Regions from separate parts of the Delftia sp. HK171 genome, predicted to be linked through region 1. Evidence: riboswitches for the same ligand, from Rfam matches in the RefSeq annotation. Region 1 holds a riboswitch; the other holds the start of a gene.
The links. Region 1 has a riboswitch for S-adenosylhomocysteine ahead of ahcY (adenosylhomocysteinase). Riboswitches for the same ligand answer to the same signal wherever they lie in the genome.

Region 1 (15,540 bases):
GGGCGAAGGCGAAGCTCCTGCGGGCTTCATCCTGGCGATTGCGCTGTGGCTGTGGTTCACCGTGCTGTTCGCCAACTTTGCGGAGGCGCTGGCCGAGGGGCGCAGCCGCGCCCAGGCCGCCAGCCTGCGCAGCATGAAGCGCAGCACCGTCGCCAAGAAGCTGGAGCAGGCCAACTACCAGAGCCGCTGGCATCCCGTGGGTGCCGAAGAACTGCGTTCGGGCATGTGGGTGCTGGTGGAGGCCGGCGACACCGTGCCGCTGGACGGCACCGTGATCGAGGGCGTGGCCTCGGTGGACGAGAGCGCCATCACCGGCGAATCGGCCCCCGTGATCCGCGAGGCCGGCGGCGACTTCTCTTCGGTCACCGGCGGCACGCGCGTGCTGTCGGACTGGCTGGTGGTGCAGATCACCGTCAATCCCGGCGAGTCCTTCCTGGACCGCATGATCTCCATGGTGGAGTCGGCCCGCCGCCACAAGACGCCCAACGAGCTGGCGCTGACCATTTTGCTGGTCGGGCTGACGCTGCTGTTCCTGCTGGTCATCGTTACGCTGCGGCCCTATTCGTCCTTTGCGGTGGAGCTGACGGGCAGCGGCCAGGTCGTGGGACTGACGGTGCTGGTGGCGCTGCTGGTGTGTCTGATCCCGACCACCATCGGGGGCCTGCTGTCGGCCATTGGCGTGGCGGGCATGAGCCGCATGATGCAGGCCAACGTGATCGCCACCTCGGGCCGCGCCGTGGAGGCGGCCGGCGACGTGGACGTGCTGCTGCTGGACAAGACCGGCACCATCACTCTGGGCAACCGCCAGGCCAGCGAGTTCCTGCCCGCGCCCGGCGTGACGGCCGCGCAGCTGGTGGATGCGGCGCAGCTGGCCTCGCTGGCCGACGAGACGCCTGAAGGCCGCAGCGTGGTCGTGCTGGCCAAGGAGATGCATGGCCTGCGCGAGCGCGACCTGGCCACGCTGCATGCGGTCTTCGTGCCCTTCACGGCCCAGACGCGCATGAGCGGCGTGGACATGCCCCAGCCGGACGGCGCCACGCGCAGCCTGCGCAAGGGCGCGGCCGACGCCGTGCGCCGCCACGTTGAATCCCTGGGCGGCCAGTTCCCGCCCGCCATGCTCAAGGTGGTGGAGGATGTGTCACGGCGCGGCAGCACGCCGCTGGTCGTGGCCGACGGTGCCCGCGTGCTGGGCGTGATCGAGCTCAAGGACGTGGTCAAGCACGGCATACGCGAACGCTTTGCCGAGCTGCGCCGCATGGGCATCAAGACCGTGATGATCACGGGCGACAACCCGCTCACGGCGGCGGCCATTGCGGCCGAGGCCGGCGTGGACGACTACCTGGCCGAAGCCACGCCCGAGGACAAGCTGCGCCTGATCCGCGAACACCAGGCCGCCGGCCGGCTTGTGGCCATGACCGGCGACGGCACCAACGACGCACCTGCCCTGGCCCAGGCCGACGTGGCCGTGGCCATGAACAGCGGCACCCAGGCGGCCAAGGAAGCCGGCAACATGGTGGACCTGGACAGCAACCCGACCAAGCTCATCGAGGTCGTGGAGACCGGCAAGCAGATGCTGATGACGCGCGGCGCGCTGACCACCTTCAGCGTGGCCAACGACGTGGCCAAGTACTTCGCCATCATCCCGGCCGCCTTCGTGGGCACCTATCCGCAGCTGTCGGCGCTCAACGTCATGGGGCTGGCCAGCCCGGGCTCGGCCATCCTGAGCGCCGTGATCTTCAACGCGCTGATCATCATCGTGCTGATTCCGCTGGCCTTGCGTGGCGTTCCCTACCGTGCCATCGGCGCCTCGGCCCTGTTGCGGCGCAACCTGCTGATCTACGGCCTGGGTGGCCTGGTCGTTCCCTTCATCGGCATCAAGCTGATCGACATGCTGCTGGTGGTTCTGGGCTGGGGCACCCCCTGAGTCGCTTCGCGCCTTCCCCCTCTCTACTTGCTTCGCAAGGGAGGGGGACGACACCCTCGGGGCGGGGCGGCCCTTCCTCGGTGTCCCTCGCTTTGGGGCGCGCCGGTTTCATGGGCTGCTGATTTCCATTTGATATCTCTGAAACATCCATATGAGTTTTTTTTCTTCTCAAGCGACGTGGCGGTGCTTCTCCTGGGTCGCGCTGCTGTCGCTGACTGGGACGTCCTGCCATGCGCAGTCTCATGCCGAGACATCTCCCGTCAGCTCCGCCAGCGCCGCGCCTGCGGAACCGTCCACATCCGCCTACGCGCTCGCCGGCAGCGTGACGCTGCTCAGCGACTACCGTTTCCGGGGCATCTCGCAAAGCTGGATGGGGCCGGCGCTGCAGGGCGGGCTGGAGCTGTCGCTGCCGCGCGGCGCCTACCTGGGCGTGTCCGGCTCCAGCGTGTCGCGCCACAGCTATCTGGACGGCCGCGCGCTGGAGTTGGACCTGTACGGCGGCTGGCGCACCGAATTGCCGGCGGGCTGGACGGGCGACATCGGCCTGCTGCACTACAACTACCCCGGCGCGCGCGTGCCCCGCGGGGATGGCAGCGGCGGCGTGCGCTACGACACCACCGAGGCCTATCTGGGCGTCACCAACGGCGGCTTCAGCGCCAAATGGTCGCTGGCGCTGACGCCTTACTTCGGGCTGCGCGACAGCACGGCGGCCACGGCCTTTGCCGAGGCACTTCCCGGCAGCGGCAGCTCACGCGGCAGCAGCTATCTGGACCTGAACTACCAGCATCCGCTGGGCGACTGGGCCGTGCTGGGCCTGCATGCCGGCCACACGCAGGTGCGCAACTACAGCGAACTGTCATATGCCGACTGGCGCGTCTCGCTGGCCCGCAGCTGGGGACCGTGGACGGCCACGCTGGCCTGGGCCGGTACCTCGGCCGACACGCGCTACTACCGCGCGGCCAACGCGGCGGGCCAGATGCAAAGCCTGGGGCGCAGCGGCTGGGTGCTGTCGCTGTCGGCGGCGTTCTAGTGTGGGAGCACGCTCTGGTGCTAGGCTGAGAACCATGCCCATTTCGTCCTCTGCCGAGCCGGCGCCGCCCGGTCTGCCGCGCCCCGATCCCGACGCCCTGGTCGCGCGCCTGCGCCATGAGCGGGCGCAGGAGGGACGGGGCAAGCTGCGCATCTACTTCGGATCGAATGCAGGCGTGGGCAAGACCTACGCCATGCTGGCCGCCGCCCAGCGCGAACGCCAGGGGGGGCGCGAGGTTCTGGTGGGACTCGTGGAAACCCATGGCCGCAAGGAAACGGCGCAGCAACTGCATGGCCTGGAGCAGCTGCCGCTGCGCGAGCTGCCGCACCAGGGGCGGACGCTGCGCGAGTTCGACCTGGATGCGGCGCTCGCGCGGCGGCCGCGCGTGCTGCTGCTCGATGAACTGGCGCACAGCAATGCGCCGGGTTCGCGCCATCCCAAGCGCTGGCAGGACGTGCAGGAGTTGCTGGACGCAGGCATCGATGTCTGGACCACGATCAACGTGCAGCACCTGGAAAGCCTGAACGACGTGGTGGGCGGCATCGTGGGCATCACGGTGCGCGAGACCGTGCCCGACCAGATCTTCGACGATGCCGACGAGGTCATCGTCGTCGACATCTCGCCCGACGAGCTGCTGCGCCGCTTGAAGGATGGCAAGGTCTACATGCTGGAGCAGGCCGAGCGGGCCTCGCGCAACTTCTTTCGCCGCGGCAACCTGCTGGCGCTGCGCGAGCTGGCGCTGCGCCGCACGGCCGACCGCGTGGACGAGGACATGCGCGACTACCGGCGCGAGCGCTCCATAGGCACGGTCTGGCCTGCGCGTGAGCGCCTGCTGGTGGCCGTGGCAGGACACGCGGGCGACGACGCGCTGGTGCGCCAGGTCGCGCGCATGGCGCGACGGCTCGATGCGGACTGGATGGTGGTCTACGTGGACGCGCCCCAGCGCCAGCACCGCCCACGCAGCGTGCAGGCCGCCGTGCTCAAGACCCTGGCCCTGGCCGCGCGCCTGGGGGCCGAGACGGCCACGCTGCCGGGCGCCGATGTGGCCGAGGCCCTGGTTGCCTTCGCGCGCGAGCGCAACGCCAGCCGCCTGGTACTGGCCCAGCCGCCGCGCCCGGCATGGTCGCCCTGGCGCTGGTGGGGCCGCAGCCTGCCTGACCGCATCGTCCAGCTGCATCCCGACATCGACGTGCTGGTGCTCTCCGGGGGCTCCAGCGCGGCCCGGACCGAGGCCGCGCCTGCCGCACCGCTGCGGCGCAGGCCGCTGCCCTGGAAGGGCTATGCCGGCGTGACCCTGGCCTGCTTGACCGCCACGGTGCTGGCCGAGCAGCTGCTGCGCATCTTCGACCCGGCCAACGTGGTGATGCTGTTTCTGCTCATCGTCGTGCTGTCTTCGTTGCGCTGGGGGCGTGGCCCAGGCGCCTGGGCGGCGCTGCTGTCGGTACTGTGCTTCGACTTTTTCTTCGTGCCCCCGCGCGGATCCTTCCATGTCAACGACACGCAGTACCTGTTCACCTTCGTGCTGATGCTGGGCGTGGCCCTGGTCTGCGGCCAGCTCATGGCGCGGCTGCGCCACGAGGCGCGCGTGGCGGCCGAGCGCGAGCGGCGCGCGGGCGCCCTGGCGCGGCTGGCGCGCGACCTTTCGGGCGCGCTCACGCAGGAGCAGGTGGTGGAGATCGCGCTGAGCACGGTCTCGGGCGTGTTCGACGCCCAGGCCGGGCTGCTGCTGCCCGATGCCGACGAGCGCCTGCGCCCCGCCGGCGGCGGCTCCTGCCCCATGGACGACAGCATTGCGCGCTGGGCCATGGACCATGGCCAGCAGGCCGGCCAGGGCACGGACACGCTGCCGGCCGCACCGGCCCGCTATGTGCCGCTGGCCGCACCCGTGCGCATGCGCGGCGTGCTGGTGCTACAGCTGCGTGCGCCGCAGCGCCTGGAGGTGCCCGAGGAGCAGCGCCTGCTGGAGGCCTGTGCCAGCCAGGTGGCGCTGGCGCTGGAGCGCCAGCACTTCGTGGCCGTGGCCCAGCAGACCCAGATCGCCATGGAGGGCGAGCGCATGCGCAACACCCTGCTGTCGGCCGTCTCGCACGACCTGCGCACGCCGCTGACCACCATCCTGGGCGCGGCCGAGGCCGCGCAGCGCCATGTGCCGCCGGGCGGCGCGGCCGACATGCTGGAGCAGGTCCGCATCCAGGCCCAGGCCATGCAGCGCCTGGTGGAGAACCTGCTGGACATGGCGCGCCTGCAGCAAGGCGGCGTGCACCTGCAGCGCGAATGGCTGCCGCTGGACGAAGTGGTGGGCAGCGCGCTGCGCCAGATGCGCGCGCGCCTGGGCCAGCATCCCGTGAACACCGACGTGCCCGCCAGCCTGCCGCTGCTGCAGCTCGATGCCCTGCTCATGGAGCGCGTGCTGGTCAACCTGCTGGACAACGCCGCCAAGTACACGCCGGCCGGCACGCCGCTGGCCATCAGTGCGCGTGTGCAGGATGGCGAACTGCTGCTGTCCGTGCGCGATGGCGGGCCGGGCCTGCCATCGCATCTGCCGGTGGAGACGCTGTTCGAGCCCTTCACGCGCGGCACGGCCGAGTCCACCGTCTCGGGCATCGGCCTGGGCCTGGCGCTGGTGCGCAGCATTGTCGAGGCGCATGGCGGGCGCATCGAGGCTGCCGCCGCACGGCCCGGCCCGGGCACCATCTTCACGCTGCGCTTTCCCGTGCCCGAGCAGCCTGCGCTGGATTAGAGTCCCGCCATGCACGAAAGCCCCCCATGAGCACGCCCGCCAACCGCATCCTGATGATCGAGGACGACCCCGGCATCCGCCGCTTCGTGCGCCTGGTGCTGGAAGACGAAGGCTGGCAGGTCTTCGAGGCCGACAGCGCGCGCCGCGGCCTGATCGAGGCCGCCAGCCGCCAGCCCGACCTGGTCATCCTCGACCTGGGCCTGCCGGACGCCGATGGCAAGCAGGTCCTGACCGAGCTGCGCGGATGGTCCTCCGTGCCCGTGCTCGTACTCTCCGCGCGCGAGCGTGAGGACGAGAAGGTGGCCGCATTGGATGCCGGCGCCGACGACTACCTGGTCAAGCCCTTCGGCGTGCCCGAGCTGCTGGCCCGGCTGCGCGTGATGCTGCGCCGCCGCCAGCAACTGGGCGCCGCCGGTGGGGCGGGCGGCACCGCCGCGTCCAGCAAGGTGCACTTCGGCCCGGTGCAGGTGGACCTGGCCACGCATGAGGTGCGGCGCGCGGGGCAGCCGGTGCACCTCACGCCCATCGAATTCCGCCTGCTGGCGGCGCTGATCGCCGCCCAGGGCCGTGTGATGACCCATCGCCAGCTGCTGCTGCAGGTCTGGGGCCCCGAGTACCTGAGCCGCGCCCACTACCTGCGCGTGCACATGGCCAATCTGCGCCAGAAGATCGAGGACGAGCCGGCCCAGCCGCGCCACTTGGTGACCGAGCTGCAGGTGGGCTACCGGCTTGTGGGGCTGGGCGGTGAGGCATCCCCGGGATCGGTATAATCGGCGCCTCTCCGAGGAGCGTTGCAGCGGCCCCCACACATCAGGCGTGGTCGCGAGGCTCGGAGTCATACCTGCAACGACGCTCGCCCACGCTTTCTGTGCGGTGAGCTTTTTTTCGTCTCCCGCAGAACGTGGTTTTTCATTCATCTTTTGGAGAAAACCATGAACGCTGCTGTTCGTCCCGTTTCCGCCGACACGGCCATCGCTGACATTTCCCTCGCTGCCTGGGGCCGCAAGGAAATCCTGATCGCCGAAACCGAAATGCCCGGCCTGATGGCCACGCGCGAGGAATTCGCCGCTGCCCAGCCCCTCAAGGGCGCGCGCATCACCGGCTCGCTGCACATGACCATCCAGACGGCCGTGCTGATCGAGACGCTCAAGGCCCTGGGCGCCGAAGTGCGCTGGGCGTCTTGCAACATCTTCTCGACGCAGGACCACGCTGCTGCCGCCATCGCGGAAACCGGCACGCCCGTGTTCGCCATCAAGGGCGAATCGCTGGCCGACTACTGGGACTACACCCACCGCATCTTTGAATTCGGCGCCGCCGGCACCGAAGGCGAAGGCCCGAACATGATCCTGGACGACGGCGGCGACGCCACCATGCTGCTGCACCTGGGCATGCGTGCCGAAAAGGACCTGTCCGTGCTGGACAACCCCGCCTCCGAAGAAGAGAAGATCGCCTTCGCCGCCATCCGCGCCAAGCTGGCCCAGGACCCCACCTGGTACACGCGCAAGAGCGCCCACATCATCGGCGTGACCGAAGAGACCACGACCGGCGTGCACCGCCTCAACGAGATGTCGGCCAAGGGCACGCTGAAGTTCCGTGCCATCAACGTCAACGACTCCGTCACCAAGAGCAAGTTCGACAACCTCTACGGCTGCCGCGAATCGCTGGTGGACGGCATCAAGCGCGCCACCGACGTGATGATCGCCGGCAAGGTCGCCGTGGTGGCCGGCTACGGCGACGTGGGCAAGGGCTGCGCCCAGGCGCTGCGCGCGCTGTCGGCCCAGGTCTGGGTCACCGAGATCGATCCCATCAACGCCCTGCAGGCGGCCATGGAAGGCTACAAGGTCGTGACCATGGAATGGGCGGCAGACAAGGCCGACATCTTCGTGACCACCACCGGCAACCGCGACATCATCCGCCACGAGCACATGGTGGCCATGAAGAACGAAGCCATCGTCTGCAACATCGGCCACTTCGACAACGAGATCGACGTCGCCTCCATCGAGCAGTACCAGTGGGAAGAAATCAAGCCCCAGGTGGACCACATCACCTTCCCTGACGGCAAGAAGATCATCCTGCTGGCCAAGGGCCGCCTGGTGAACCTGGGTTGCGCCACCGGCCACCCCAGCTTCGTGATGAGCGCCTCGTTCGCCAACCAGACCATCGCCCAGATCGAGCTGTTCACCAAGCCCGACGCCTACGAGGTCGGCAAGGTCTACGTGCTGCCCAAGATCCTGGACGAGAAGGTCGCCCGACTGCACCTGAAGAAGGTCGGCGCCATGCTGACCGAACTGACGGACGGCCAGGCCGCCTATATCGGCGTGAGCAAGCAGGGCCCCTACAAGCCCGAAACTTATCGCTACTAAGCACCCCCTGAGGCGCTGACGCGCCTTCCCCCTCTCTACCCGCTTCGCGGGGGAGGGGGACGACGCCCTCGCTGCGGGGCGGCCCTTGCTTGGCGTCCCTGAGTTGGGTCGCGCCGGTTTCGGGCATTAGTCAACTGAGATTTCCTGGAGCGACGCTATGCGCGCAGATGTATTTTTGGTGGAAGCCGGCCATGCGGCCACGCGCTCGCAGGCGCAGCGGCTGATTGCGGGTGGCGTGCAATGGCGCATGACGCCGCTGACGCCTTGGAAGAAGGTTGCCAAGAACGGCGACGAGATTCCTGCGGGTGCCGAGCTGCAGCTGCTGGACGGGGCCGAGGCCCGGTTCATCTCGCGCGGTGGGCTGAAGCTGGAAGGCGCGCTGGCGGTCACCAAGCTGTCGGTGCAGGGCCTGCGCTGCCTGGACGTGGGCCAGAGCACGGGCGGTTTCACCGACTGCCTGCTGCAGGCGGGCGCTGCCCAGGTCATCGGCGTGGATGTGGGCCATGGCCAGTTGCACGACCGGCTGCGCTCGGATGTGCGTGTGATCTGCGTCGAGGGCGTCAACGCCCGCGCGGTGACGGCCGAGGGCCTGCAGGAGTCCTGCGAGGAAGTGCTGTCCGAACGCTGGGAAGAAGATCCCGACGACAACGACACCCAGCCCGTGGCGCCCTATGCCTGGATGCGCAACGGCGGTCTGGTCGATGAAGACTACGACGACAGCGACGACGCCAAGGAAAAAGAGATCGAGGCCTTCAAGGCCGAGCGCGCGGCCAAGGGCAAGGCCCGGGAAGAAGGCACGGTGGCCACGCAGCGCCGCCGACGCGCCGAGTTTGCCGACGTGGACATCACGCCGCAGTTCGACTTCGTCACGGGCGATCTGTCCTTCATCTCGCTGACCCTGGTGCTGCCGGCCGTCACGCGCCTGCTCAAGCCGCATGGCCAGCTGCTGATGCTGGTCAAGCCGCAGTTCGAACTGCAGCCGGGCCAGGTCGGCAAGGGCGGCATCGTGCGCGATGCGGCCCTGTTCACCGAGGTGGAGCAGCGCATCCGCACCTGCCTGGGCGAGCTGGGCCTGGAGGTCAAGGGCTGGATGGAGTCGGCCATCGAAGGCGGTGACGGCAACCGCGAATTCTTCGTGCATGCCCAGCAGGCGGCCGTGGTGAAGGAGCCTGCACAGCCTGAAACGCAGGACGAGGACGAACCCCGTTCGGCCGTGAAAGCAGCGCCTAAGCCGGCCGCGCCCAAGCGCGTGTCCCGCACCGTGCTGCGCGAGCAGCGCAACGAGCGTGTGATCGACACCAGCACCGAGTTCGGCGTGCCCGGACCGGGCCGCGCCAAGCTGCGCAAACGCAACGAATGAAACACTGAGCAGTGAGTCTTACATGAGCTTTCCGATCAGCTTCGAATTCTTCCCGACCAAGACGCCCGAAGGCGCGGCCAAGCATGTGCAGGTGCGCAAGAACCTCTATGCGCGCAAGCCCCAGTTCTGCTCCGTCACCTATGGCGCGGGCGGCTCCACGCAGGCCGGCACCTTCAACATGGTGCGTGACATCCAGAGCGAAGGCGTCAGCGCGGCATCGCATTTCTCCTGCGTGGGCGCCACGCACGACAAGGTGCGTGCCGAGCTGCAGGAGCTCAAGGCCATGGGCGTGCGCCGCATCGTCGCTCTGCGCGGCGACCTGCCCAGCGGCTATGGCCTGGGAGGGGAATTCCAGTACGCCAGCGACCTCGTGGAATTCATCCGCCGCGAGTTCGGCGACTGGTTCCACATCGAGGTGGCAGCCTATCCCGAGGTCCACCCGCAGGCGAAATCCCCACATTCCGATCTGGAAGCGTTTGCGGCTAAAGTGCGCGCTGGCGCGGATTCCGCGATCACCCAATATTTCTACAATGCCGACGCCTACTGCCGTTTCGTTGATGCGGCGCGCGGCATGGGGCTTGATGCACCGGTTGTTCCCGGCATCATGCCCATCACCAGCTCTACGCAGCTGATGCGCTTCTCGGACGCCTGCGGCGCCGAGATCCCGCGCTGGATCCGCCTGCGTCTGCAGGCTTACGGAGATGACACGGCGTCCATTCGCGCCTTCGGCCTCGATGTCGTGTCCCGTCTATGCGAGCAGTTGCGCAGCCAGGGCGCTCCCGGGCTGCACTTCTATACGATGAACCAGAGCGTCGCCACGCTGGAAATCTGCGATCGATTGGGCCTTTGAGCGCGCAGCCACTGCGCCGGCCCCGGGCGGCCCTCTAGAACTTGGGAACGGTCAGGCGTTCCCTGGAGGTTTTTGCCCATGGATCGTAATTTTCGACGCCTGCATTGGCGTTGGCTGGCCATGTGTGCCATCACCGCCACCCTGGCTGGCTGCGCACCGGCTCCCGTGGCCGAAACCGATGCCGAGTCCGGCGCCCTGATGGCCGGTTCTGCTGGTTCGGCAGGTGCCGAGGCGATGGCTGAAGGCCAGACGCCTGCGGCCGTTCCCTCCGCAGGCAAGCGCAGCAGCCGCGCCTCGCGGGCCACACCGCCTGTCAGCAGGTCCGCGGATGCCAGGCCCTCCGAACCGGCTTCGTCCGAAGAGAGTGCCAACACTCCCTCCAATCCCGATTTCGCCCTCGTTCCCTCGCGCGACAGCGACCAGCAAGGCCTGGCCTCCTGGTATGGCCCGGGCCTGCATGGCCGGCTGACGGCCAGCGGCGAACGTTTCGACAAGGAAGAGCTGACGGCTGCGCACCGCAGCTTCGCCTTCGGCAGCCGTGTCTGCGTGCGCAGCGCCGCGACAGGCAGGACGGTGGTGGTGCGCATCAATGACCGGGGGCCGTTTGCGCCCGGCCGCGTGATCGACCTGAGCCAGGCCGCTGCGCAGGAGCTGGGCATGGTCGGCCTGGGCATCAAGCCCGTGGAGCTGTGGCAGCTCGACGAAGGCGAGGAAGAATGCCCCGAAACCCTGGTCACGGCGAGGAAGGCAGAGTCCCTCAAGAAGACTCAGCAGGCCAGGGCACAGACACAAACACAAACACAAACACAAACGCGGGCGCGGACCCAGGTTCAGGCAAAGGCCCCGGTCCGGCCGCGTGTGCAGGCCAAGGCGCCCGCAACCAGGCCCAATGCACGCACGGCCGTGGCCAGCCGGGCCGCCCCTGCCGCCAGGCCGGTGGCGAAGGCCGCTGCGCCCGCCGCAGCCTCGGCCACGGCAGTGGCCTCTGCGGCGTCGAGCTCGCGCTGAACCGGGCTCAGCCGCCGGATTCGAGCGTGAAGGCCGCGTTCTCGTCCTGACCGAGCAGCTTGACCAGCTGCGGCATGGCCGGCTTGAGCTGTTCCTTGAGATTGAACGGCGGATTGATCAGGAACATGCCGCTGGCCGGCAGGCCGCCGCGCTCCGACGTCTTGTTGCTCTTGACCGTGAGCTCCACATGCAGCCAGCTCTTGCCGGCCTTGGTGGTCATGGTCTTCAGGCGGCGCGGCAGATCGTGCGCCTCGGGGCGCGGGATGATCGGATACCAGACCGCATACGTGCCTGTGGCAAAGCGCTTGAGGCTGTCGGCCGCCATGTCCAGCACCTTGGCGTAGTCGCTCTTGAGCTCGTAGCTGGGGTCGCACAGCACCAGGGCGCGGCGTGACGGTGGTGGCAGGAATTTCTTGATGCCCTCGAAGCCGTCCTCGTGCAGCACGGCCACCTGGCGGCCCGCTTCGAGCTGGGCAATGTTGCCCGCCAGCGAGCGCATGTCGGTGGGATGCAGCTCGAAGACCTTGAGCTTGTCGCGCTCCTGCACGCGCAGCAGGGACTGGATGATGAAGGGCGAGCCCGGGTAGTTGCGCAGCTGCGCGCCCTGGTTGAAGGAGCGCACCGTGGCCAGGTAGGCCTGCAGCACCGGGGCCAGCTCGGCCTCCTTGGCCTGGGCCAGGCGCATGATGCCGTCTGCGGACTCGCCGCTCTTGTTGGCATAGTCGCCGTCCAGTCGGTACAGGCCGGCGCCGGCGTGCGTGTCCAGCACCGTGAGGGCGGCATCCTTCTGGAGGAGGTATTGCAGGGTGGCGATCAGCACGGTGTGCTTGAGCACATCGGCATGGTTGCCTGCATGGAAGGCGTGGCGGTAACTGAACATAGGCGTATGGTAACCAGCCGCGCTGCCGGGTGGTTGTCCGTGGCGGCTGAAGGATGGGGGCCGGCGCTGAAGCCAGTGCGGCGCAAGGGGGGGATGGCGAAGGCCTGCCGTTTTTGTATAATGGAGGGCTTCGCAGCGATTTTAGGGTCCCGCGGCGAAGTTTACATCCCCGCCTAAGAGGCTTCCTTTTTGAAGAAGCGCCGACCGCGGAAAAGGACCCGCCAAACCTTTCTTGAAAGAGAAAACTCATGTCTACATTCAGCGCAAAGCCCGCTGAGGTGCAACACGAGTGGTTTGTGATTGACGCCACCGATAAGGTGCTCGGACGTGTCGCCAGCGAAGTGGCACTCCGTCTGCGCGGCAAGCACAAAGCCATTTACACACCTCACGTTGACACCGGCGACTTCATCGTCATCATCAACGCCTCCAAGCTCAAGGTCACCGGCACCAAGAACCTGGACAAGGTGTACTACCGCCACTCTGGTTTCCCCGGCGGCATCACTGCCACCAACTTCCGCGACATGCAGGCCAAGTTCCCCGGCCGTGCTCTGGAAAAGGCCGTCAAGGGCATGCTGCCCAAGGGTCCCCTGGGCTACGCAATGATCAAGAAGCTCAAGGTGTACGGCGGTGCTGAGCATCCCCACACCGCCCAGCAGCCCAAGGCTCTGGAAATCTAAGGAGACCTAGATGATTGGTGATTGGAACAATGGCACCGGCCGTCGCAAATCCAGCGTCGCACGCGTGTTCCTGAAGAAGGGCTCCGGCAAGATTACCGTGAATGGCAAGGACATTCAGGAATACTTCGGCCGCGAAACCTCGATCATGATCGCAAAGCAGCCCCTGGCTCTGACGAGCAACCTGGAAGCTTTCGACATTCAAGTGAACGTCCACGGTGGTGGTGAATCCGGCCAGGCCGGCGCTACCCGCCACGGCATCACCCGCGCCCTGATCGACTATGACGCAGCGCTCAAGCCCGTCCTGAGCCAAGCCGGCTTCGTGACGCGTGACGCTCGTGAAGTCGAACGTAAGAAGGTCGGCCTGCGCTCCGCACGCCGCGCCAAGCAGTTCTCCAAGCGTTAATCCGCTGGCACTGCAGGAAAGTCCCCCGGGGCTTTCCCCAGAAAAAAACCGCCTTTGCCGGCGGTTTTTTTCTGGGCGATGCAAACCCTTCGCATTCATCTTCGCCGTCGGTGGCCAATGCCCCCACTTGCACTGTCGTCAAGCCGGCGGCCCCGGGAATTCCCGAGCCCTTTGCTGTACCATTCGGGCCAATTGAGAACTTCGGAGTATCCCCATGAGCGCCGTCGCAGAAATCACCGAAACCACCACCGCCGAAATGCCCACCCCGATCGTCTTCACCGACAGCGCAGCTGCCAAGGTGGCCGATCTGATCGCCGAGGAAGGCAACCCTGACCTGAAGCTGCGCGTGTTCGTGCAAGGTGGCGGCTGCTCGGGCTTCCAGTACGGCTTCACCTTCGACGAGATCACCAACGACGACGACACGACCATGACCAAGAATGGCGTGTCGCTGTTGATCGACGCCATGAGCTACCAGTACCTGGTGGGTGCCGAGATCGACTACAAGGAAGACCTGCAGGGCGCGCAGTTCGTGATCAAGAACCCCAACGCCTCCACCACCTGCGGCTGCGGATCGAGCTTCTCGGTATAAGCCTTGTCGGCCGCGCTGCAGTGAAGCCCGCAGCAGCCCGCCGCACAACACGCCACCAACCGCCGCGCAGCAATGCGCAGGCGGTTTTTTAACGCCTGCGCCCTCCCTGCCTTGCCATGATTCCTGAAGACAAAAGCGCTTCCGCCTCCACCACATCCTCCTCGCGTTCGGTGCTCCTATGGCTCGTGGCCATCGGCTTTTTCATGCAGACGCTGGACGGCACCATCGTCAATACTGCGCTGCCCACCATGGCCGAGGCCCTGGGCGAGAGCCCGCTGCGCATGCAGTCCGTCATCGTCGCCTATTCGCTGACCATGGCCATGCTGATCCCGGCATCGGGCTGGATGGCCGACCGCTTCGGCACGCGGCGCGTCTACCTGTGGGCGATTGCGCTGTTCGTGCTGGGATCGGTGCTGTGCGCGATTGCTCCCAACCTGCAGCTGATGGTGGCCGCACGCGTGCTGCAGGGCATGGGCGGTGCGCTGCTCATGCCCGTGGGCCGGCTGGCCGTGCTGCGCGCCTTCCCGCGCGAGCAGTTCCTCAAGGCCATGAGCTTCGTGGCCATTCCCGGCCTGGTCGGGCCGCTGATCGGCCCCACGCTGGGCGGCTGGATGGTGGAGTACGTGAGCTGGCACTGGATCTTCCTGGTCAACGTGCCCGTGGGCCTGATCGGCCTGGCCGCTACCCTGCGCTTCATGCCCGTGGGCGACCGCTTCGCCGTCAAGCGCTTCGACGGCGTGGGCTATGCGCTGCTGGCCTTCGGCATGGTGGCCGTGTCGCTGGCGCTGGACAGCATGTCGGGCAAGGGCATCCACGGCGCCATGGTCTTCGTGCTGCTGATCTTCGGCCTGGCCAGCCTGGCCGCCTACTGGCTGCATGCGCTGCGCCGGCCCGATCCGCTGTTCGCCCCCGAGCTGTTCGCCGTGCGCAGCCTGCGCGTGGGCCTGCTGGGCAATCTGTTCTCGCGCCTGGGCAGCTCCTGCATGCCCTTCCTGATCCCGCTGGTGCTGCAGGTCTGCCTGGGCTTTTCGCCGCTACAGGCCGGCATGATGATGCTGCCCACGGTGCTGGCCAGCATGGCCATGAAGCGCCAGACCACCACCCTCATCCAGCGCATCGGCTACCGCCGCGTGCTCATGGGCAACACCCTGGTGCTGTCGCTGATGATCGCCAGCTTCGGCACGGTCTCCACGGCGCTGCCGCTGTGGGTGGTCATCGTCCAGCTGCTGATCTTCGGCGCCACCAACTCCATGCAGTTCACGGCCATGAACACCGTCACGCTCAAGGACCTCGATGCCGGCAACGCCAGCAGCGGCAACAGCCTGCTGTCCATGGTGCAGATGCTGGCCATGGGCATGGGCGTGGCCGCCGCAGGTGCGGTGCTGGCCGGTTTCAGCGAATGGTTCGGCGGCGATACGCCGCAGCACACCCTCAATGCCTTCCGCGCCACCTTCGTCTGCATGGGCGCGGTGACGCTGGCCTCGACCATGATCTTCTCGCAGCTCGGCGACGATGAGGATGTGCGGCCCAAGCCTCTGGAGCCGGCCGAGCACGAGTGAGGGCTGTGCATAGCTTTTGAACCCTGAACCGCTGCAATCCACACTTTTGTTGCGGGTTTACCCTTGTTTTTGGCAAGGATATATGGCAGCCCGCATAGGAAATATCGAGGCCGTCTTATGCGTTTGGGCGGGGCTGGACTTAATCTCGGGTACATCC
Region 2 (15,540 bases), 520 kb from region 1:
CGCTGCTGGTCAACGCGGGCAAGACCTATTTCTCGGAGAGCTTCCCGGACCTGTGGCTGTTCCTCATGGCGGGCCTGTTCATCGGCGTGACCATGGCCTTCCCGATGGGGCTGGCCGGCCTGTGGGAAAGCCGCATCGTTCCCTGGTGGAACAGCCGCCGCAAGGGCACGGCACCTGGCGCAGCGCAGCTAGCCCAGGCAGCACCTGCCCCGGCCCCGGCCGCCACCAAGCCCACGTCCGCCCTGTCCGAAGGCATGGGCCGCCAGGGCGCCTGAACCACAGCGGGAGCACACCATGAGCAATACCGACTTCACGCTGGCCGTGGAAGACCTGACGGTCTCCTTCGACGGCTTCAAGGCCATCGACGCGCTGAACCTGTACATCGACAAGAACGAGCTGCGCGTCATCATCGGTCCCAACGGCGCGGGCAAGACCACGCTGCTGGACCTGATCTGCGGCAAGACCCGCGCCACGGCCGGCAGCATCAAGTTCAAGAACGAGGAACTCACGCGCATGGCCGAGCACAAGCGCGTGCGCCTGGGGATCGGGCGCAAGTTCCAGACGCCGTCCATCTACGAGAACCTGTCGGTCTTCCAGAACCTGGAGGTCTCCTACCCGCAAGGCCGCTCGGTCTTCGGCGCGCTGGCCTTCAAGTGCACGGAGGCGGTGCGCGACCGCGTGCAGGCCGTGGCCGCCGACATCGGCCTGGACGAGCGCCTGGACACCGAGGCCGGCCTGCTCAGCCATGGCCAGAAGCAGTGGCTGGAGATCGGCATGCTGCTCATGCAGGAGCCCGAGCTGCTGATGCTGGACGAGCCCATCGCCGGCATGAGCGCCCGCGAGCGCGAACTGACGGCCGAGCTGCTGCAGCGCATCTGCAAGAACCGCTCCGTCATCGTCATCGAGCACGACATGGAGTTCGTCGCGCGCATCGCGCACAAGGTCACCGTCATGCACCAGGGAAAGATCCTCGCCGAGGGTCCCATGGACAAGGTGCAGGCCGACCCCAAGGTCATCGACGTCTACCTCGGCCACTGAGGCACGCACAAGGAATTCACATGCTGCAAGTCAAGGATCTGTACGTGGCCTATGGCCAGAGCGAGGCGCTGCACGGCATCAGCTTCGAGGGCCGCGAGAACGAAACCGTGGCCATCATGGGCCGCAACGGCATGGGCAAGACCACGCTGTTCAAAAGCCTGATGGGCGTCATGCCCGCCAAGAGCGGCCAGATCACCGTGGCCGGCCAGGACGTCACGAAGGACGAGAGCTTCCGGCGCGTGGCCAAGGGCATTGCCTACGTGCCCCAGGGCCGCATGATCTTCCCCACGCTGACCGTGGAGGAGAACATACAGACGGGCCTGGAGAACGCGAAGACGCGCCAGGTGCCCGACGACATCTACGCCCTGTTCCCCGTGCTCTGGGACATGCGCCGGCGCAAGGGCGGCAACCTCTCGGGCGGGCAGCAGCAGCAGCTGGCCATTGCGCGCGCCCTGGTCACCGACCCCAAGGTGCTGCTGCTGGACGAGCCCACCGAGGGCATACAGCCTTCCATCATCAAGGACATCGCCAAGGCGCTCAACGAGATCCGCAAGCTGCGCCGCATCACCATCGTGGTCAGCGAGCAGGTGCTTTCCTTCGCAATGGATGTGGCCGACCGGCTGTTCGTCATCGAGGGCGGGAGATTGGTACATGAAACCGCGCGTGCCGATACCGACGAGCAGCGCATCAAGTCCTACCTCTCCGTCTGATCCGTTTTTTCCCACTGCCATCGCAAGGAGCACACCATGGCCGAAACCCTGATCAAGGTCGATCTCAACCAGTCCCCCTACGACAACCCGCAGGTGCACAACCGCTGGCATCCCGACATTCCCATGGCGGTCTGGGTGGAGCCGGGCGCGGAGTTCAAGCTGGAGACCTATGACTGGACCGGCGGCGCCATCAAGAACGACGACAGCGCCGAAGACGTGCGCGACGTGGACCTGTCCACCGTCCACTTCCTGTCCGGCCCCGTGGGCGTGAAGGGCGCGCAGCCCGGCGACCTGCTGGTGGTGGACCTGCTGGACATCGGCGCGCGCGACGACAGCCTCTGGGGCTTCAACGGCTTTTTCTCCAAGCAAAATGGCGGCGGCTTCCTGGACGAGCATTTCCCGCTGGCCCAGAAGTCCATCTGGGACTTCCACGGCATGTTCACCAAGAGCCGCCACATCCCCGGCGTCAACTTCGCAGGCCTCATCCACCCGGGGCTGATCGGCTGCCTGCCCGACCCCAAGATGCTGGCCAGCTGGAACGAGCGCGAGACCGGCCTCATCGCCACCGACCCCGACCGCATTCCCGGCCTGGCCAACCCGCCCAACGCCACCACCGCCCACATGGGCCAGATGCAGGGCGAGGCGCGCGACAAGGCCGCCGCCGAAGGCGCGCGCACCGTGCCGCCGCGCGAGCATGGCGGTAACTGCGACATCAAGGACCTCTCGCGCGGTTCGCGCGTGTTCTTCCCCGTCTACGTGGACGGCGCGGGCCTGAGCGTGGGCGACCTGCACTTCAGCCAGGGCGATGGCGAGATCACCTTCTGCGGCGCCATCGAGATGGCCGGCTGGGTGCACATGAAGGTCTCGCTGATCAAGGGCGGCATGGCCAAGTACGGCATCAAGAACCCCATCTTCAAGCCCAGCCCCATGACGCCCAACTACAAGGACTACCTGATCTTCGAAGGCATCTCGGTGGACGAAAAGGGCAAGCAGCACTACCTGGACGTGACCGTGGCCTACCGCCAGGCCTGCCTGAACGCCATCGAGTACCTGAAGAAATTCGGCTACAGCGGCGCCCAGGCCTACTCGCTGCTGGGCACGGCGCCCGTGCAGGGCCACATCAGCGGCGTGGTGGACGTGCCCAATGCCTGCGCCACGCTGTGGCTGCCCACGGAGATCTTCGACTTCGACATCAATCCCACGGCCGAGGGACCACAGAAGATCATCACGGGCGGGGTGGACCTGCCCATCGCCCAGGACAAGTAAGCCCGACATACGACACCCGCCATCCACCATCCGCCAGAGGCCGCCCATGCCCACCTATGACTACCACTGCACCGCATGCGGCGGCTTCGACGCGCTGCGCAGCCTCTCACAGCGCAACGAGCCCGCGCCCTGCCCCAGCTGCGAGGCGGCCTCGCCCCGCGTCTTCGTCAGCGCGCCGCGCCTGGCCTGCACCAGCCCCGAACAGCGCCGCGCCCACGACACCAACGAGCGCGCCCGGCACGAGCCCAGGCGCTCACGCGATGTGGCCGAGGGCAGCTACGCGCGCATGCGCCACCCTTCGGGCTGCGGCTGCTGCAGCGGTGCCAGCAAGCGCGGCTCCACGGTCACGGCGCCCAACGGCGCCAAGACCTTCCCGACCAAGCGGCCCTGGATGATCAGCCACTGACCGCGGCCCCTGCGCCGCACCGATGCAAAAAAGGCCCGCGACGCGGGCCTTTGTCCTGCCTGGCCGTCCCGCTCAATGCACGGCGCCGATGAAGCCCGCCAGCTCCGGCGTCTGCGGGCTGGCGAACAGCTGCTTGGCCGGGCCGCTTTCATGGATCAGGCCCTGGTGCATGAACACCAGCTGGTCGCCCACGTCCCGGGCAAAGCGCATCTCGTGCGTGACCATGATCAGCGTCATGCCCTCGGCGGCGAGCTGCTTGACCACGGCCAGCACCTCGTTGACCAGCTCCGGGTCCAGGGCCGAGGTGATCTCGTCGCACAGCAGCACCTTGGGCTGCATGGCCAGCGCGCGTGCAATGGCCACGCGCTGCTGCTGGCCGCCGCTGAGCTGGTCGGGGTAGCTGTCGTACTTGTCGCCCAGGCCGACCTTGGCCAGCATCTGGCGCGCCAGCGCCGCCGCCTCGGGCTTTTTCACGCCCTTGACCACGGTGGGCGACAGGGCCACGTTCTCGCCCGCCGTCAGGTGGGGGAACAGGTTGAACTGCTGGAACACCATGCCCACGTTCAGGCGCAGCGCGCGCAGCTGGGCGGGCGAGGGCGCGCTGCCCTCCGAGCCCTTGAGCACGGCGTCGTCCACCACGATCTGGCCGGACTGGATGGCCTCCAGCCCGTTGATGGAGCGCAGCAGCGTGCTCTTGCCCGAGCCGCTGCGGCCGATGATGGCGACCACCTGGCCGCTGTCCACGCTCAGGTCCACGCCCTTGAGCACATGGTTGTTGCCGTAATGCTTGTGAACGGCGCGCACATCAACGAGCGGCATAGAGTTTCTTCTCCAGATGGGATGCGTAGAGGGACAGGGGCCAGCACAGCAGGAAGTAGCCTGCGGCGACCAGGCCGTAGATGAGGAAGGGCTGGAAGGTGGCGTTGGCCAGCATGGAGCCGAGCTTGGTCAGCTCGCTGAAGCCGATGATCGAGGCCACGGCCGTGCCCTTGATGATCTGCACCGAGAAGCCGACCGTGGGCGCTATCGACAGGCGCAGCGCCTGCGGCAGCACCACATGGCGCATTTGCTGCAGGTAGCCCATGGCCAGGCTGGACGAGGCTTCCCACTGGCCGCTGGGGATGGACTCCACGCAGCCGCGCCAGACCTCGGCCAGGTAGGCGCTGGTGTACAGCGTCAGGCCGATGGCGGCCGCCGTCCAGGGCGAGATGTCCAGGCCGGCCATGGACGAGCCGAAGAACACGATGAACATCTGCATCAGCAGCGGCGTGTTCTGGAAGGCCTGGATATAGGCCTTGGCCAGGCGGCGCAGGTTCTGGCTGCGGCCCACGCGGGCGAGCAGCACCAGCAATCCGGTGGCGCCGCCCAGCACGAAGGCCAGCAGCGACAGCGCCAGCGTGGCTAGCAGGCCCTCGGCCAGCTTGGCCAGGATGGGCAGCAGGGGAATGTCGGCAATCATGCGGCGTCTCCGGCAGTGGTTGCGGGTGCAGCAGGTGCAGCGGGCCGGGTTGCACGCGGCGTGCGGCGGCCCACCACGAAGCGCTGGCCTATCCAGGCCAGCAACTGGCGCAGTGCCAGGGCCAGCACGAAGTACGCCGCCGTCACCACCAGGTAGGTCTCGAACGCGCGGAAGTTGCGCGACTGGATGAAGTTGGCGGCGAAGGTCAGGTCCTGGGCGGCGATCTGCGAGACCACCGAGGTGCCCAGCATCACGATCACGATCTGGCTGCTCAGCGAGGGCCAGACCCGCTGCAGCGCAGGGCGCAGCACCACATGGCGGAAGACCGCCCAGCGGCCCATGCCCAGCGCGCCAGCGGCTTCCAGCTGGCCGCGCGGCGTCTCCTGGATGCCGGCGCGCACGATCTCGGTGATGTAGGCGCCCAGGTTGATCACCGTGGTCAGCAGGCAGGCCTGCCATTCGTTGATCTGCACGCCCAGCGAAGGCAGGCCGAAGAACACGAACATCAGCTGCACCAGGAAGGGCGTGTTGCGTATGCCCTCCACGTACACCTTGAACAGCCAGTGCAGCGGCGCAATGCGCCAGGCGCGGCTGACGCCGCCGGCCACGCCGATGGCGCCGCCCAGCACGGCGCCCGCCGCCGTCAGCACCAGCGTGAAGCCTGCGCCCTGTGCCAGCAGGCCGCTGTAGTCGAACACGGCACCGAAGTCGAATTGATAGGCCATGGAGGGATTTCCGGGAGCAGGGGCGCAGCGGTTACAGGGTGGCGGGCAGCGGCATCTTCATCCAGCGCTGGGACAGGCCGGTCAGGCGGCCGTCGGCCTTGAGCTTGGTGATGATGGCGTCCACCTTCTGCAGCAGCGCCGGCTCGCCCTTGGCCACGCCGATGTAGCAGGGCGTGTCCTCGACTGCGAACTTCGCGTCCAGCTGGCGCAGCCTGGTGCGCTCGTTCACGGCGTTGGCCACGATGTTGCCCAGCGTCACCAGCTGCACCTGGCCCGTCAGATAGCTTTGCGCGGTGGCGTTGTTGTCCTCGTAGCGCTTGATGGTGGCCGAGGCCGGCGCCACCTGCGTGAGGGCCAGGTCCTCGGTGGAGCCGCGCGTCACGCCCACGGTCTTGCCGGCCAGGTCGGCAGGGGCCTTGATGCTCACGTCCTTGGGGCCGTAGACGCTCTTGGGGAAGGGTGCATAGGCCTGGGTGAAGTCGATCACCTTGGCGCGCTCGGCGTTCTTGCCCAGGCTGGAGATGACGATGTCGGCCTTGCCCGTGGTCAGGAAGGGGATGCGGTTGGTGCTGGTCACGGGCACCAGCTCCACCTTCACGCCCAGCTCCTGGGCGACCAGGGCGGCCATGTCGATGTCATAGCCCTGCAGCTTCAGGTCGGTGCCCAGCGAGCCGAAGGGCGGGAAGTCCTGCGGAATCGCCACGCGCAGCACGCCGGCCTTCTGGATGTTGGCCAGCATGTCGGCATGGGCTGCGCCGCCCAGGCCGGCAGCGGCCAGGGTGGCGGCCGCCAGGGCGGTGCGGATGAATGCGCGGCGGGGTGTCAGGGGGGAAGTCATGCGAAAGCTCCTTCGGAAGGTGGGGTGAGGCGAAAGGAAAGCGGGTCAGGGTCGGGCGCAGATGTATCGGGCGCTGTTGCGTCGGGCGCCGTTGCGTCGGGCGCCGCCGCGTCGTCCGGTGTGTCGAGATCGATGCCGCTGCGCCTGGCGGCCGACAGCAGGTGGGCGCGCATGGCGCCCGCGGCACCCGGCGCATCGCCGGCGCAGACGGCCTGCACGATGGCGTCGTGCTCGCGCACGGGCTGGTCGTCGGCGCCGCTCCAGGCAAACGGCAGGCGCAGGCTGTGGCTGATGGCCAGCTCCAGCTGGCGCGCCATGGCCACCAGGCCCGGGTTGCCCGACAGCTGGGCCAGCAGCAGGTGGAACTGCAGATCGGCGTCGGCGGCGGCCAGCAGGTCGCTGCGGGCGAGGGCGTGGGCCAGCTGGGACTGGGTCCATTGCAGCTGGCGCAGGCCGCTGTCGTCGGCGCGCACGGCCGCCAGCGCGGCCCAGCCGGGCTCCAGCACCAGGCGCAGCTCGATCAGCTGGCGCGGCGACAGCGTGCCCAGCGCCGGGGTGGCATAGGCGCGGTGCATGCGTGCACGGCCGCTGTGCGGGCCGTTGATGCGCACGCCCTTGCCCGGCTGGATCTCGACCAGGCCCAGGGCCTCCAGCATGGACAGCGCCTCGCGCAGCGAAGCGCGGCTGATGCCCAGCTGCCGGGCCAGCTCGCGCTGCGGCGGCAGCTGGCTGCCGCCGGGGTAGTGGCCGCTCAGGATGTGCTGCTGCAGCGTCTGGGCCATCGAGATCGGAATGCTTTGCATGGGCTGGCGAGGGTGGAGGGTTTTGGCCTGACTGGTCAGACCACGTACCCAGCAGATAGCGAATTGCGTGCCAGATGCAAAAAAAGGAGCGTTGTCTTCAGGCATTGCAAAGAATCCGGGGCGATGGGACATCGACAATCCGCCCCGAAGGCGCCGCCGGCGGCCCGCGCTGCCGCGCTTTGGTGCAGTGCCGCATGGCTTTGTGCAGGCCTGCCCCGAATGCGGGCGTAAAACCCGCACTGCAGGCCGCCGCCAGCCGCCGTAGAATCCCGGGCTTTGGCCCGAGGAGCGTTGCAGCGCGGCACCCGCCCATCCGTACACCGGATCGCGTGTCGCGTCAGGCTTGGGCCAGGTGCAGGTTCCCGGCCGGACCGCGCCCACGGTGCCAACGACGCTCACCTGTTGCCATGCCGTTTTTGCAGGTGAGCTTGATGTCGTCCTCTTTCACTCCCCCTCCCATGCGTCTGTCGGGCCTGGAGCCTGTCTCCATCGGCGAGGGCACGCTGTTCGTCAACGTGGGCGAGCGCACCAACGTCACGGGCTCCAAGGCCTTTGCACGCATGATCCTCAACGAGCAGTACGAGGAAGCGCTGTCCGTGGCACGCCAGCAGGTGGAAAACGGCGCCCAGGTGATCGACGTGAACATGGACGAGGCCATGCTGGACAGCAAGGCCGCCATGGTGCGCTTCCTGAACCTCATCGCCTCCGAGCCCGACATCGCCAAGGTGCCGGTCATGGTGGACAGCTCCAAGTGGGAGGTCATCGAGGCCGGCCTGCGCTGCCTGCAGGGCAAGGGCATCGTCAACTCCATCTCCATGAAGGAAGGCCTGGATGAATTCAAGCGCCAGGCCCGGCTGATCAGGCGCTACGGCGCGGCCGCCGTGGTCATGGCCTTCGACGAGAAGGGCCAGGCCGACACCTACCAGCGCAAGATCGAGATCTGCGAGCGCGCCTACCGCATCCTGGTGGACGAGGTGGGCTTCCCGCCCGAGGACATCGTCTTCGACCCCAATATCTTCGCCGTGGCCACCGGCATCGAGGAACACGACAACTACGCCGTGGACTTCATCGAGGCCGTGCGCTGGATCAAGAAGAATCTGCCCGGCGCCAAGGTCTCGGGCGGCGTCTCCAACGTGAGCTTCAGCTTCCGCGGCAACGACCCCGTGCGCGAGGCCATCCACACCGTGTTCCTGTACCACGCCATCTCGGCGGGCATGGACATGGGCATCGTCAACGCCGGCATGGTCGGCGTCTATGACGACCTGGAGCCCCAGCTGCGCGAGCGCGTGGAAGACGTGGTGCTCAACCGCCGCCCTGACGCCGCCGAGCGCCTGCTGGAGATTGCCGACGCCGCCAAGGGCGCCGCCAAGGACGACAGCAAGAAGCTCGAATGGCGCGGCACGCCCGAGAACCCGAAGACCGTGGGCGAGCGCCTGTCGCACGCCCTGGTGCACGGCATCACCGACTTCATCGTCGTCGACACCGAAGAGGCCTACCAGCAGATCGTGGTGCAGGGCGGCGGCCGCCCGCTGCACGTGATCGAAGGTCCGCTCATGGACGGCATGAACATCGTGGGCGACCTGTTCGGCGCCGGCAAGATGTTCCTGCCCCAGGTGGTCAAGTCGGCGCGCGTGATGAAGCAGGCCGTGGCCCACCTCGTGCCCTACATCGAAGAGGAAAAGCGCCAGCAGGAAGCGGCGGGCCTGGACGTGTCCAGCAAGGGCAAGATCGTCATCGCCACTGTCAAGGGCGACGTGCACGACATCGGCAAGAACATCGTCACCGTGGTTTTGCAGTGCAACAACTTCGAGGTCATCAACATGGGCGTGATGGTGCCCTGCCATGAGATTCTGGCCCGGGCCAAGGCCGAGGGCGCGGACATCATCGGCCTGTCGGGCCTGATCACGCCCAGCCTCGAAGAGATGCAATACGTCGCCGGCGAGATGCACAAGGACGACTACTTCCGCATCAAGAAGATTCCGCTGCTGATCGGCGGCGCCACCTGCTCACGCGTGCACACCGCCGTCAAGATCGCGCCCAAGTACGAAGGCCCCGTGGTCTACGTGCCCGATGCCTCGCGCAGCGTCAGCGTGGCCCAGAGCCTGCTGGGCGAGAACAAGGGCAACTACCTGGCCGAGATCCAGGCCGACTACGACAAGGTCCGCACCCAGCACGCCAACAAGAAGAAGACACCGCTGTGGCCTCTGGCAAAGGCCCGCGCCAACGCCACGCCCGTGGACTTTTCCCAGGCCCCCGTGGCGCCGCGTGCCCTGGGCCGGCGCGTGTTCCGCAACTTCGACCTGGCCGAGATCGCCGAGTACATCGACTGGGGCCCGTTCTTCCAGACCTGGGACCTGGCCGGCCCCTATCCGGCCATCCTCGACGACGAGATCGTCGGCGTCGAGGCGCGCAAGGTGCTGGCCGACGGCCAGGCCATGCTCAAGAAAATCATCGAAGGCCGCTGGCTGCAGGCCAACGGCGCCATCGGCCTGTTCCCGGCCAACCGCGTGGGCGATGACATCGAGTTCTATGCCGACGAGTCCCGCAGCCAGGTGCTGATGACCTGGTACGGCATGCGCCAGCAGACCGAAAAGCAGATGGTGGAAGGCCCGGATGGCCAGCCCGTGATGCGCCCCAGCCGCTGCCTGTCCGACTTCGTGGCCACCCAGGAATCGGGCATCCACGACTACGCGGGCCTGTTCGCCGTCACGGCCGGCATCGGCGCCGAGAAGAAGGACAAGGAGTTCCAGGACGCGCTGGACGACTACTCCGGCATCATGTTCAAGGCCCTTGCCGACCGCCTGGCCGAGGCCTTCGCCGAATGCCTGCACCAGCGCGTGCGCAAGGACCTGTGGGGCTATGCGCCCGACGAGGACCTCAGCAACGAAGCGCTGATCAAGGAGCAGTACAAGGGCGTGCGCCCCGCGCCCGGCTACCCGGCCTGCCCCGACCACAGTGCCAAGACCGACCTGTTCGCCGTGCTCAAGGCCGACGAGATCGGCATGACCCTGACCGAAAGCCTGGCCATGAACCCGGCCTCCAGCGTCAGCGGCTTCTACATCGGCCACCCCGACGCCGTCTACTTCAACGTCGGCGAGATCGGCGAGGACCAGCTCGCCGACATGGCCGCGCGCCGGGGCATGGACATCGAGGAACTGCGCCGGTTGCTGGCGCCGAATCTGGGGTGAGAACGTTTGTCCGCGCGGACTGGTGCCGCGCGTTGCAAGAAAAAAGCCAGGGCATGCCCTGGCTTTTTCATGGACGCCGCCGCAGCGGCATTCAGCGCTCGATCAGAGCCCGATTTCCTTGTTGTACGCCTTGCGCGCCGCCACGGCCGTGTCCGTGAAGTCGGTGAACACGCCGTCGATGCCCAGGCGGTAGTAGGTCAGGTATTCCTGCACGGGGTCGCCCTTGTACAGGCCGGCCAGGCGGCCCGGCTCGTTGCGGAAGGTGAAGCTGTGCACGATCAGGCCGGCCTTGTGGGCGTCGCGGATCAGGCCCGTGTCCTTGACGGTGTTCACGTCCTTGAGGCCGGCGCCGTCCTTGTAGGGCACGACGGAGTGGGCCAGGACCTGGGGCTTCCAGGGGCCGATGCCGTCTGCATAGGTCTTGATGTCGGCCAGGCCTGCGGGCGTGAGCATGGCGGCGAAGGTGCGGGCGTCGCCGGCCAGGGTCCAGCTGTAGGGGCGGCCGCTGATGAAGGTCCACTCATCGTTGGTGATGTAGACCATGGAGCCGTCGCGCAGGCTGAAGTCGTTGCCGTCGATCAGCTGCACGCCCTTGGCCTTCATGCCGGCCTGGCGCAGGTACTTGAGGCTGGCCGGGTCGAAGCTCTGGATGTAGATGGCCGAGTCCTTGGCGTTGAGCTTGTTCTGGTCCAGCAGCTTGATCACCGCGTCTTCAAACGGGCGCGAGCCGGGCGCGCCGCAGCCGTTGGCGATCGCCTGCTGGTTGTTCCAGTAGGGGTTCTTGGTCTCGGCGTAGACGGGGATGGTGCGGCCCAGGGCCTTGCCCTTGGCGGCGGCGATGTCCAGCACGTCCTGGGCGCTGATCAGGGGCAGCTTGCCGTTCCACTCGGTGGGGCGCTCGCTGCGGTTGTCCAGGATGGTGCCGGTCAGCCAGCTGCGCAGCTCTTGCAGCGTGAAGTCGCTGATGGACCAGTCGTTGCGATGGTCCTCGCCATCGACCACCAGGGCCTTGAGCACGGACTTGGGATCGTTGGCATCGAGCTGGTCGCTCAGGTATTGCGAGGGGCCGTTGGCAGGCACGGCGGGGTACTTCACGTTGACCAGCACGCCGGCCGTGGTGCGCTGGCGGCGTGCCACTTCGGCATTGGTCTTGGCTACGTCGGCCACGTTGGTGCTGTCGCTGAGCCAGGCGTTGTGGCGGGCGACCAGCTGGCAGTCCTTCGTCATGTGCATGTCGAGTTCGAGCATGTCCGCGCCTGCATCGGCGGCGGCCTCGTAGGCCATGCGCGTCTGCTCCGGGAACTTGCCCGAGAAGCCGCGGTGGGCGATCACCTGGGGCTGCTTTCCGTCGAGCGTGAGGTAGAACGAGCCGCCGTCACCGCCGCAGGCCGTGAGGACTGCAGCCGCGCACAGGGACGCGAGCAGGGGAGTGCGGGAAAAGGACATAGGACGTTGGGTCATATCCGAAGCAGTGGTGGGTTGATGAACGGCGCGCAATGCGCCAACTCAGCAGCGTATGCAGTCAGCCGTGTCGGCACCATGACAGTGCGTCCCGTATGACCCAGATTGGCGTTTTAGCGACGGTCGACGGAAATTTGCCGACCCTCCGACACAGGGTTATCCCCCGAACAGGGGCGCCAGCGTGGCGCGCAGGCGGTCGCTGGCGTCGGGCGCCTCGGGCGGGCGGATCTCCAGCGAGCGTTCCACCGTGCCGATGTGCTCCAGCAGCAGGGCCTTGGCGCCCTCGGTATCGCCGCGCTCCAGCGCCTCGACGATGCGTTCGTGCTCGGCGCAGGACTGGCTGGCGCTGTGCGTGGACTGGAACAATGTGGCCGCCAGCGTGGTGCGGGCCGTGAGGTCGCGCAGGGTGAGCGCCAGCAGGCGGTGGCCCATCTGCTCGGCCAGGCAGACGTGGAAGTCGGCCAGCAGGAAGGCGCGCGTGGCCGCGTCGGCGCCGGCAATGGCTTCCTGCTCCTGGGCGATGTGGCGGCGCAGCTGGCCGATCACGCTTTGCAGGGGGCGGCCGGCCTCGCCCAGGATGCCGGTCTCGATGATGCGGCGCGCCGCGAAGGCGTCCTGCGCCTCCTCGGCCGAGGGCTGGACCACGTACCAGCCGCGCCGGGGCTGCACCTGCACGAAGCCGCGCGCCTGCAGCTGCATCAGCGCCTCGCGCACCATGGTGCGGCTGACCGCGAAGTTGTCGGCCAGCTCCTGCTCCCCCAGCCGTTCGCCGGGCGCCAGTTTCTGGGCCAGGATGGCTTCGACGACGCGCTCGGCGATGTGCTGGGGGCTTACAGGTGTCATTGCGTTGCAGGGTGGGCAGGAGTCACGGTTGCGGGGACGGCGGCGGCGCCGGAGGGCTCGGCGTCGGGCCCCTGATTGTCGGCCAGGCCGTTGAGCACGGCATGGGCGCGCTCGCGGTCGATGTCACCTTCCCAGGCCGCGATGGCCACGGTGGCCACGCAGTTGCCGATCAGGTTGCCCAGCGCGCGGGCAATGCCCATGAACCAGTCCACCGACAGCACCAGCACCAGGCCGATGGCGGGGATGGCCGGAATCGCATGCAGCGTGGCCGCCAGCACCACGATGGCCGAGCCCGGCACGCCGTGCGCGCCCTTGGAGGTCACCAGCGCAATCGCCAGGATGGTCAGCAGGTCGGCCATGCCGATGGGCGTGTTCGTGGCCTGGGCGATGAACACGGCCGCCAGCGTGATGTAGATGGAGAAGGCGTCCAGGTTGAACGAGTAGCCCGTGGGAATCACCAGGCCCACGGTGGAGTCGCGCACGCCCATGTTGCGCAGCTTGGCCATGATCTGGGGCAGCACGCTGTCCGAGGAGGTGGTGGCGAAGACCACCATCAGCTCCTCGCGCAGGTAGCGCAGCAGCTTGATCAGGCTGAAGCCCGAAAAGCGCATCACCAGCCCCAGCACCACGAAGACGAAGAAGATCACCGCCACGTAGAACAGCAGCACCAGCATGCCCAGCTGCTTGAGCGAGCCGATGCCGTACTGGCCCACGGTGAACGAGATTGCACCCAGCACGCCCAGCGGCGCCAGCTTGATGAGGATGCCCATGATCTTGAACAGCACGTTCGACAGCGTGTCGATCAGCGCATGCACGGGCGCGCCGCGCTCGCCCAGCATGGTCAGCGCGCAGCCGAACAGCACGGCGAACAGCAGCACCTGCAGCACGTCGCCCGTGGCAAAGGCCTGCACCACGGTGGTGGGGATGAGCTTCATCAGGAAGTCCACCGTGCCGCCGCTGGTCAGCTTGTCGGCGTTGCTGGCGTAGGCGCTCATGGCCGAGGCGTCGAGCTTGCTCGGGTCCACGTTCATGCCCGCGCCGGGCTGGAACACGAAGGCCAGCACCAGGCCCAGCACCAGGGCGATAGTGGTCAGCACCTCGAAGTAGATCAGCGACTTGACGCCGACCCGGCCCACGCGCTTGAGGTCGCCTGCGCCCGCGATGCCGTGCACCACCACGCAGAACACCAGCACGGGAATGATCATCTTGATGAGCTTGATGAAGCCATCGCCCAGGGGCTTGAGCTTCACGGCCCATTCAGGGGCCAATATTCCGGCGAGCACACCCAGGATGAGTGCGATCACCACCTGTCCGAACAGTGATCTGGCAAAGCGGCGCATAGTCGTCTTTCGCAAGTTGTGGAATCTTGTATGCAAGTGGATTTACAACTTGCATGCAAGAATGTAGACAAGCGAAACGCGTGCCAGCAGAGGGTATTCCCTGCAGATTTGCGGCACTCCAGAGAGCATCAGCCCTGACTTTTTCTGCATGAAATCCGCCGATGCGGGCGGGCCTCCCCGCCGTGGTGCAGGGCGGGTGGCCGTCATGCCCGCGCATGGTGCGCAGGCGGGTGCGCGGGCGGGGCGCAGGCCCCGTGGCGGGGCATGCGCGGCATGCGCGGGCGCGGTGCCTTGCGCACCGCACCGGGATCAGCGCAGGTTGCGCTCCAGAGCGCGGTCCTTGATGAAGAAGGCCGCGAACAGGCCCAGCGTCACGCCGAACATCACATAGAAGGCCGGCGCCATGGGCGAGCCCGTGGAGCGGATCAGCCAGGTCACGATGAACTGCGCGAAGCCGCCGAAGATCATCACCGCCACGTTGTAGGCCATGGACATGCCGGCCGAACGCACCTGGGGCGGGAACAGCTCGGCCATCACCGTGCTGAACACGCCGAAGAACACGGCCACGAACACGCAGACCACCAGCTGGGTGATCAGCAGCTTCTGCACCGTGGGGCCGTCGGTCAGCCAGGCATACAGCGGGTAGAGCACGACCAGGTAGCCGATCAGCGAGCCGATGGTCAGCATGCGGCGGCCCACGCGGTCAGACAGGGCGCCGAAGAACGGCATGATCACCACCATCAGCGCGGCGCCGGCCATCTGCACCATGAAGGCATCGCGCATGGGCAGCTTCAGCGTCACCGTGGCATAGGTCACCAGATAGGTGAAGGTGATGTAGATGGACACCGTGGCCGTGACCACCAGGCCCATGCCCACCAGCGTCTCGCGCGCATGCGTGCGCAGCATCTCCATGATGCCGATCTGGCGCGCCTTGCCGCTGGCCTGCGCGGCCTGCATTTCCTTGAAGACCTCGGGCTCCTCCACATGGCGGCGGATGTACAGCGCCACCGGAACGATCAGCAGGCCCACGGCGAAGGGCACGCGCCAGGCCCAGGCCATCAGTTCCTCCTCGGTGAAGATCTCGGTGATCAGCGTGCCCGTGGCCGCGCCGATCAGCAGGGCCAGCATCTGGCCGGCCATCTGCCAGGAGCCATAGAAGCCGCGCTTGCCGGGCGGTGCCAGCTCGATCAGCAGTGCCGTGGACGTGCCGAACTCGCCGCCGGCCGCAAAGCCCTGCAGCAGCCGCGCCAGCACGATGAACAGCGGCGCCAGGATGCCCACCGCCGCATACGTGGGCGCCAGCGTGATCAGCGCGATCGCCACCGCCATCAGGCCCGTCACCATCACCATGGCCGCCTTGCGGCCCTTGCGGTCCCCGTACAGGCCCAGCAGGATGCCGCCCACGGGCCGCATGAAAAAGCCCACGCCGAACACGGCCGTGGTCATCAGGATGCGGTTGATGT

Region 2: linked by a shared signal. The riboswitch ahead of metH (methionine synthase) and the one ahead of ahcY (adenosylhomocysteinase) in region 1 are both predicted to bind S-adenosylhomocysteine.

What each region holds. Positions count from the first base shown of each region.
Region 1 covers NZ_CP018101.1:6,303,922-6,319,461, reverse strand. Annotated here, with positions in the region: gene kdpB (potassium-transporting ATPase subunit KdpB) at 1-1,924, shown strand, start outside; gene BO996_RS28230 (TorF family putative porin) at 2,076-2,954, shown strand; gene BO996_RS28225 (sensor histidine kinase) at 2,989-5,694, shown strand; gene BO996_RS28220 (response regulator) at 5,721-6,464, shown strand; S-adenosyl-L-homocysteine riboswitch at 6,472-6,556, shown strand; gene ahcY (adenosylhomocysteinase) at 6,627-8,057, shown strand; gene BO996_RS28210 (TlyA family RNA methyltransferase) at 8,215-9,417, shown strand; gene metF (methylenetetrahydrofolate reductase [NAD(P)H]) at 9,440-10,267, shown strand; gene BO996_RS28200 (septal ring lytic transglycosylase RlpA family protein) at 10,346-11,275, shown strand; gene BO996_RS28195 (23S rRNA (adenine(2030)-N(6))-methyltransferase RlmJ) at 11,283-12,155, opposite strand; gene rplM (50S ribosomal protein L13) at 12,404-12,832, shown strand; gene rpsI (30S ribosomal protein S9) at 12,843-13,235, shown strand; gene erpA (iron-sulfur cluster insertion protein ErpA) at 13,450-13,824, shown strand; gene mdtD (multidrug transporter subunit MdtD) at 13,941-15,383, shown strand.
Region 2 covers NZ_CP018101.1:391,871-407,410, reverse strand. Annotated here, with positions in the region: gene urtC (urea ABC transporter permease subunit UrtC) at 1-275, shown strand, start outside; gene urtD (urea ABC transporter ATP-binding protein UrtD) at 295-1,038, shown strand; gene urtE (urea ABC transporter ATP-binding subunit UrtE) at 1,059-1,748, shown strand; gene fmdA (formamidase) at 1,785-3,014, shown strand; gene BO996_RS01885 (FmdB family zinc ribbon protein) at 3,061-3,420, shown strand; gene BO996_RS01880 (amino acid ABC transporter ATP-binding protein) at 3,493-4,239, opposite strand; gene BO996_RS01875 (amino acid ABC transporter permease) at 4,226-4,879, opposite strand; gene BO996_RS01870 (amino acid ABC transporter permease) at 4,876-5,604, opposite strand; gene BO996_RS01865 (transporter substrate-binding domain-containing protein) at 5,636-6,442, opposite strand; gene BO996_RS01860 (FadR/GntR family transcriptional regulator) at 6,439-7,245, opposite strand; S-adenosyl-L-homocysteine riboswitch at 7,523-7,649, shown strand; gene metH (methionine synthase) at 7,704-10,433, shown strand; gene BO996_RS01850 (glycerophosphodiester phosphodiesterase family protein) at 10,536-11,879, opposite strand; gene BO996_RS01845 (GntR family transcriptional regulator) at 12,051-12,737, opposite strand; gene BO996_RS01840 (C4-dicarboxylate transporter DctA) at 12,734-14,077, opposite strand; gene BO996_RS01835 (MFS transporter) at 14,387-15,540, opposite strand, start outside.